Regions from separate parts of the Actinoplanes lobatus genome, predicted to be linked through region 1. Evidence: predicted binding sites of a transcription regulator. Region 1 holds the regulator's gene; the other holds the start of a gene.
What was found. Region 1 encodes HrcA, which represses chaperone genes, less so after heat shock. Its sites were predicted from a motif close to GGTTNGCACNCTCNNNNNGAGNGTGCNAACC; they were not measured.
Positions count from the first base shown of each region.

Region 1 (3,404 bases):
GGAGAGCTCGGCCACGTCCTCGCCGCGGGTCTTGGCGAATTCGCGCAGCATGCGCTCCTGGTCGGCGGTGAGCTTGGTCGGCGTCTTGACGTCGAGGTGCACGAAGAGCTCACCGCGGCCCTGGCCGCGCAGGTGCGGGACGCCCTTGCCGCGGATACGCAGCGTGCTGGCTGGCTGGGTGCCCGGTTTGACCTCGATGTTCTCTTCGCCGTCGAGGGTCTTGATGGTCATCCGGGTGCCGAGCGCGGCCGCGGTCATCGGCAGGGTGACCCGGCAGTGCAGGTCGTCGCCCTTGCGCGAGTAGACGTCGTGCGGCCGCTCGTGGATCTCCACGTAGAGATCGCCGGCGGTGCCGCCGCCGGGGCCGACCTCGCCCTGCTGGGCCAGGCGGATCCGCATGCCGTCCTCGACGCCCGCCGGGATCTTGACGGTGAGCGAGCGGCGTGTCCTTATCCGGCCGTCGCCGGCGCAGGTCGGGCAGGGGCTCGGGATGACCGTGCCGTGGCCCTGGCAGTTCTGGCAGGGGCGCGCCGAGACGACCTGGCCGAGGAAGGTGCGCTGCACCGACTGGACCTCGCCGCGGCCCGCGCAGACGTCGCAGGTGGCCAGGTGGGTGCCGGGCGCGGTGCCGGCGCCGGAGCACTGGGTGCAGAGCACCGCGGTGTCGACGGTGATCGGCGCCTCCACCCCGAAGGCGGTCTCCACCAGGTCCAGCTCGAGACGCAGGATGGCGTCGGCGCCGGGACGGGTGCGCGGGCGCGGGCCCCGGGAGCCGCCACCGGCGGCCGTGCCGAAGAAGGCGTCCATGATGTCCTGGAAGCCGACGAACGGGCCGGCGCCGCCGGCGCCGCCGGGCATGCCGCCACCGGGCGCGAGCGGGTCACCGCCGAGATCGACGATCTGGCGCTTCTGGTCGTCGGAGAGGACCTCGTACGCCGCGTTGATCTCTTTGAACTTGTCGTGCGCTTCCGGATCCGGGTTGACGTCCGGGTGGTACTGCCGAGCGAGTTTGCGGTAGGCGCGCTTGATCTCGTCGTCGGTTGCCTCCCGGCTCACACCGAGAATTCCGTAATAGTCCTTGGCCACGGGGTTTGGAGTCCTCAATGTCTGCGCGAATCCGTCAATTCTGTGCCAACAGGTCGCCAACGTAGCGTGCCACTGCACGAACGGTAGCGATAGTGCCGGGGTAGTCCATCCGGGTGGGCCCCAGCACGCCGAGCCCACCAACGATCGTGGTGCCCGGTCCGTAACCGCTGCTCACCACGGACGCCGACCGCAGGTTGTCGATCTCGTTCTCGTCACCGATCCGGACCCGGGTGGTCCGGGGCTCCAGGTCGCCGATGAGCTTCAGCAGGATCACCTCCTCCTCGAGAGCCTCGAGGACGGGCCGTAGCGTGCCCTGGAAGTCCAGCACACCGCCACGTGTCAAGTTGGCCGTCCCGGCGAGGGCGAGGCGCTCCTCACTCCGCTCGACGAGGGTCTCCAAGAGTACCGACGCGAGGCACGCCATCGTGGCCCGTCGCTCGGGATCGTCACACTCGTCGACCAGCCGCTGCACCAGGGGCGGGGTGTCGGCGAGCCGCTGACCGGAGAGTTTCTCGTTGACGCGACGGCGCAGGTCCCACACGTCGCCGTCGTGCACCGGGCCGGGCATCTCGACGAGGCGCTGCTCGACCCGGCCGGTGTCGGTGATCATCACGAGCATCAGGCGGGTGGTGGAGATCGGCACAAGCTCCAGATGGCGCACCGAGGAACGGGAGAGGCTCGGGTACTGGACGACGGCGACCTGGCGGGTGAGCTGGGCCAGCAGGCGGACCGTGCGGTGCACCACGTCGTCCAGGTCGACGGCGCCGACCATGAAGCGCTCGATCGCGCGGCGCTCGGCCGGGCTGAGCGGCTTGATCCGGGTGAGCCGGTCGACGAAGAGCCGGTAGCCGGCGTCGGTGGGGACGCGCCCGGCGCTGGTGTGCGGCTGCCGGATGTAGCCCTCCTCCTCCAGCACCGCCATGTCGTTACGCACGGTGGCCGGAGAGACGCCGAGCTTGTGCCGGTCCACCAGGGCCTTGCTGCCGACCGGCTCCTGGGTGTCGACGTAGTCCTCGACGATCGCCCGGAGCACCTCGAGCTTGCGGTCATCCAGACTCATATGACCCCTCCCCCTCTGGCACTCCCGCTAATAGAGTGCCAGTCTACGTCGCCGGGGGCGGCAGCGCGATGATCGAAAGTACCTGCCCGGTCGTCGACCGGCTCGATAGCGGGTCCTAGCGTGTCTTTCATGACAGAACAGCCCCGCCCACCGGACGACGACCCGACCGCCCGCTATCAGCCGCCGGGCGGATATCCGCCGCCTCCCTACAACCCGCCTCCGGGGTACGGCTACGGCTACAAGCCGCCGTCCACCGCCGGCGACGAACGCACCTGGATCCTGGTGGCGCACTTCGGCGGGGCGGCCGGCGCGTTCTTCGGCGGCACGTTCTTCGGCTGGATCGCGCCGCTGGTCGCCCTGCTGGCTCGCGGGAACACCTCACCGTACGTGCGGGAGGAGGCCGTCAAGGCGCTCAACTTCCAGCTGCTCTGGGGCATCATCGGCCTGGTCGGCAGCGTGCTCATCTGCGTCGGGGTGGGCGTCTTCATCGTCGGCGCGGCCTGGCTCATCGCCACCATCCTGGGTGTCGTCGCCGGTGTGAAGGCGGCCAACAACGAGCCGTTCAACTATCCGCTGAGCGCGCGCTTCATCAGGTGAGACTCACACCACGTCACGGATGACCGCGTCGGCCAGCAGGCGGCCGCGCAGCGTGAGCACGAGGCGGCCGTCGTCGTACGCCCCCGGCTCGAGCAGCCCGTCCGCCATGGCCCGCGCGGCTCCCGTGGCGTCGACCCGGTCCAGCGGGATGCCCTCGCGCAGCCGGACCCGGAGCATGACGTCCTCCATGTGCCGGTCGTCACCGCTCAGCGTCTCCCGGGCGTGTCCCGGCGAGGTCCCGGCGGCCAGGCGTTTCGCGTACGTCACCGGGTGCTTCACGTTCCACCAGCGGACCCCGCCGACGTGGCTGTGCGCGCCCGGCCCGAGACCCCACCAGTCGGCGCCGGTCCAGTACAGCAGGTTGTGCCGGCACTCCCCGCCCGGCTGCGCCCAGTTGGACACCTCGTACCAGGTGAGACCGGCCTGGCTCAGCGCGGCCTCGGCGGCCAGGTAGCGGTCGGCCGCCACGTCGTCCGAGGGGTACGGCAGCTCGCCCCGGCGCATCCGGCCGGCCATCCGGGTGCCGTCCTCGACGATCAGGGCGTACGCGCTGACGTGATCCACCCCGGCGCCGATCACGGCGTCCAGCGAGGCCGCGAAGTCCTCCGGGCTCTCCCCCGGCGTGCCGTAGATCAGGTCGAGGTTGACGTGCTCGAACCCG
Region 1 is NZ_JACHNC010000001.1:3,474,293-3,477,696, reverse strand. It holds gene dnaJ (molecular chaperone DnaJ) at 1-1,086, opposite strand, end outside; gene hrcA (heat-inducible transcriptional repressor HrcA) at 1,121-2,146, opposite strand; gene BJ964_RS16170 (DUF4870 domain-containing protein) at 2,276-2,743, shown strand; gene hemW (radical SAM family heme chaperone HemW) at 2,747-3,404, opposite strand, start outside.

Region 2 (3,404 bases), 1.9 Mb from region 1:
GCCGGCGTCAGATCCCACGCGCCGGTCAGCCCGGCGCCGCAGCGGGCCGCCAGCCGCCCGTCCGACGGGTCGGCGAGCAGCAGCAGCCCGGCCCGGGCGCCGGTGGCGGTCATCGCGGTGCGCAGGATCACCGGCAGGATCCGGTCCAGGTCGTGCGTACTGGACAGGGTGTCCCCGAGGATGGCCAGATGACGGCGCAGCTGATCCCGGCTCGCGGTCAGCGCCTGCACGTAGGACTGCAGCTCACGGGTCATCCGGTTGAAGGTCGCGGCGAGCCGGCCCAGCTCGTCCGGGCGCGGGATCGGCACCCGGGTGTCCAGATCACCGTTCGCCACCCGGTCGGCGGCCCAGGCCAGGTCACCGAGCGGACGGGTGGTCGACCGGGCCAGCCAGCGGGCGGCCAGGACCGCCACCGCGGCGGTGACCAGCACGATCAGGAACAGGAACGCGTACCGGAGGGTGGGTTCGCCGGTGGGCACGCTCAGCGTGAGCGGCAACGGCTGGCCGGGCACCGCGGTCAGCTGCCGGGTCGTGCGGGGGCCGGGATCCGGCGCCGGCACGCCGATCGCCACAGCCACCCCGGCGGCATCAGCGAGCCGCTCCATCAGGGCGGGATCGACGCCCTGGGCGGCGACCACGGTCACTTCGTCGGCGTACGCGTAAGCCGCGAACGCCGTGGCCGTCCCCCCGGGCACCGGGTCGGCACAGCTGAGCGGCCCGGTCGTCCCGTTCCCGCTGTGGGCCGCCGCACGCCCCAGCAACGGCTGATTCGGAACGGTCACGTCCACCGTCGTGGCCAACCCGCGGGCGACCAGCTGATCGGCGACGGCGACCCGGTTCTCGGCCGGAACCACCGCCACCGCGTCGGCTGCGGCCTGCAACTGGCGGCAGAGAGCACCCACGGCGGCGCTCACGGTGGTGGCCGCGTGGTCCAGGCGTTCGGTGGTCCGATCACGGTTGACGGCACTCACGGTCAGTGCGACGAAAATCGCCCCGAGCAGGACCGGACCGAGCACGACGACCAGGAATGCACTGGTCAGCCGGCCTCGAAGTGTCACACATCCTCCCGGGAGCGACCTTCTCTTCCAGCGATGCTGACATAGTGTGCACCGTTTGCCGCATTTCAAAAGGGGGTGTTGCATGTCGGATTTAACCGGTGATGCGGAAAAATCACTGCAAATCAAGATCGCGCTGCGCGCACAGCTCCTCACGGTCCGTCGATCACTCTCGGACAAGGCGCTCGCTGCCGCGGCGGCCAAACTTCAAGATCAAACCCTTGCTCTGGTACGGGCGGAGCACCCGATCACGATCGCCGCCTATGTCCCGATCGGCTCCGAACCCGGGGGCCTCGATCTCCCGTACCGCCTGGCCGGGGCACTCCCCGCCGGTGGCCGCCTGCTGCTGCCGGTCCTGCTCCCCGACAACGACCTGGACTGGGCCGAATTCACCGGCGACCTGGCCCCCGCCGCCCGGGGCCTACGGGAGCCCACCGGCCCCCGACTGGGCCCGGCCGCCCTGCGCGCCGCCGACCTCGTCCTGGTCCCCGCCCTGGCCGTAGCCCTGGACGGCACCCGCATGGGCCGCGGCGGCGGCTCCTACGACCGAGCCCTGTCCCACCTGGACGCCTCCCACCACGGCGTGGCCATGCCCCGCTCCGGCCCACGGATCGTGGCGCTCCTCCACGACGGCGAGGACGTCGACACCGTTCCCGCCGAGCCGCACGACCGCCGCGTCCACGCCGTGATCACCCCGACCGGCGGCCTCTCCGTCCGCCCGGCCCCGAACCACCGGGTGTGACCAGCCCCACTTCGACCCGCGTGAGCGGCCGCATACACCCGCCCGCTTCTCCCTCAGGCCGGGCCCGGAGTGGACGAACTGACCTCCGATGCCGCAACATTGGCACTCGGAGTTGGCGAGTGCCAAGAGCCGATCGATCCGGAGGAGCCGTGCCTACCTACCAGTACTCCTGCACCGAGTGCGGTGAGCAGCTCGAAGCCGTGCAATCCTTCTCCGACCCGGCACTCACCGAGTGCCCGAACTGCCACGGCAAACTCCGCAAGGTGTTCAACTCGGTCGGTATCGTCTTCAAGGGTTCGGGCTTCTACCGCAACGACTCCCGCTCAGGCAGCGTGAGCGCCGAGAAGCCGGGCGGCGGCGACGCCCCCGCCAAGAAGCCGGAGACCTCGAGCAGCACCTCGACCTCCACCTCGACGACGTCGCCCCCTTCGACCTCCTCCTCCACCAGCGGCAGCTCGACCTCCTCGTCGAGCAGCGGTGGGGCAAAGGCCGCGGCCGCTTCCTGAGCGCACCGCCACCACCCTGACGCGAAGCGCCGAGCCGGCAACCGGCTCGGCGCTTCGCTGTTCCCACCCCGAACCCGGCTCGGCGCTGCTCTGTCTCACCCCGAACCCGGCTCGGCGCTTCGCTGTTCTCACCCGAACCCGGCCACCGCCTCGATGCGCCGCTGGTTCCCCTCGCCGTAGCAGGTTTCCTGGCGAGGCGGGGGTTTTCCACATTCGCCCGTCCTCCACAGGCGCCCGCACGGCACCGGGCCACCCGTGCCTAACGTCGATGCGGTCGCTCTTCCGGCGGCCCGATGTCGACGCGGCCGTTCCCACGACAGCTCGACAGGGTGCGGCGAATCCCTGGAGGCCCTCATGCCCCGCGCGGCTCCGGCACGGTCCGGCGAGCGCCTCGATCCCGTGCGATGGCGCCGGCCGAGCCGAGGCATGTTGCTCCGGCTGGCCACGGCCACGGTGCTGTTGATCACAGCGGCCGCGGTCCTGTGGATCGAGCCGTCCGGCTGCGTGCCGACGGCGGCGACGCCACGGTCGTCTTCGTCCGCGACCGGCGAACCGTCGGCGACGGCTTCCGGGCAGTCCGCCGCCCGGCCGATCCCACCGGGCAGTGTCGGAGTGCCGGTCCGCCTGGCCGACCCGACAGCCCTGACCGTGGTCCGCCCCGGTAACCGGGTGGACCTGCTGAGAATCGACGGCGACCGGGACCGGCCCACTCCGGTGGCGAGTTCGGCCCTGGTCCTCGATGTGACCGGAGCCGACGACCCGGTGACCGGCGGTCTACTTCTGGCCCTCACCCCTGACGAGGCAGACCGCGCGGTAAACACTCCGGCCCGGGGTTTCGCCATCCTGATCCGCCCCGGCTGATCCGCCGAGACGCCCCGGGAGACCGGGCCGGGCGGTCAGTCCCAGTGGGGCGGGCGGTCCTCGAGCAGGCGGTCATCGTTGGAGTGGCTGCGCTCACCCCAACCGCGCTCGGTGTCATCACGGGTCTGGTCGGGCAACACCGGTGCCTCTTCGGATTCGAAGTCGACCTCGCGCTCGGCGTCGTTGTCCCGCTCCGGCTCGTCCAGGATGTCCACGACTACGAGGGTAAGCCGCGAGCGT
Region 2 is NZ_JACHNC010000001.1:1,597,627-1,601,030, forward strand. It holds gene BJ964_RS07045 (GGDEF domain-containing protein) at 1-1,058, opposite strand, end outside; gene BJ964_RS07050 (5-formyltetrahydrofolate cyclo-ligase) at 1,141-1,797, shown strand; gene BJ964_RS07055 (FmdB family zinc ribbon protein) at 1,947-2,303, shown strand; gene BJ964_RS07060 (hypothetical protein) at 2,730-3,164, shown strand; gene BJ964_RS07065 (hypothetical protein) at 3,200-3,379, opposite strand.
Region 2: a site for HrcA is predicted at 1,895-1,925, ahead of BJ964_RS07055 (FmdB family zinc ribbon protein). Genes of this name have one in related genera too.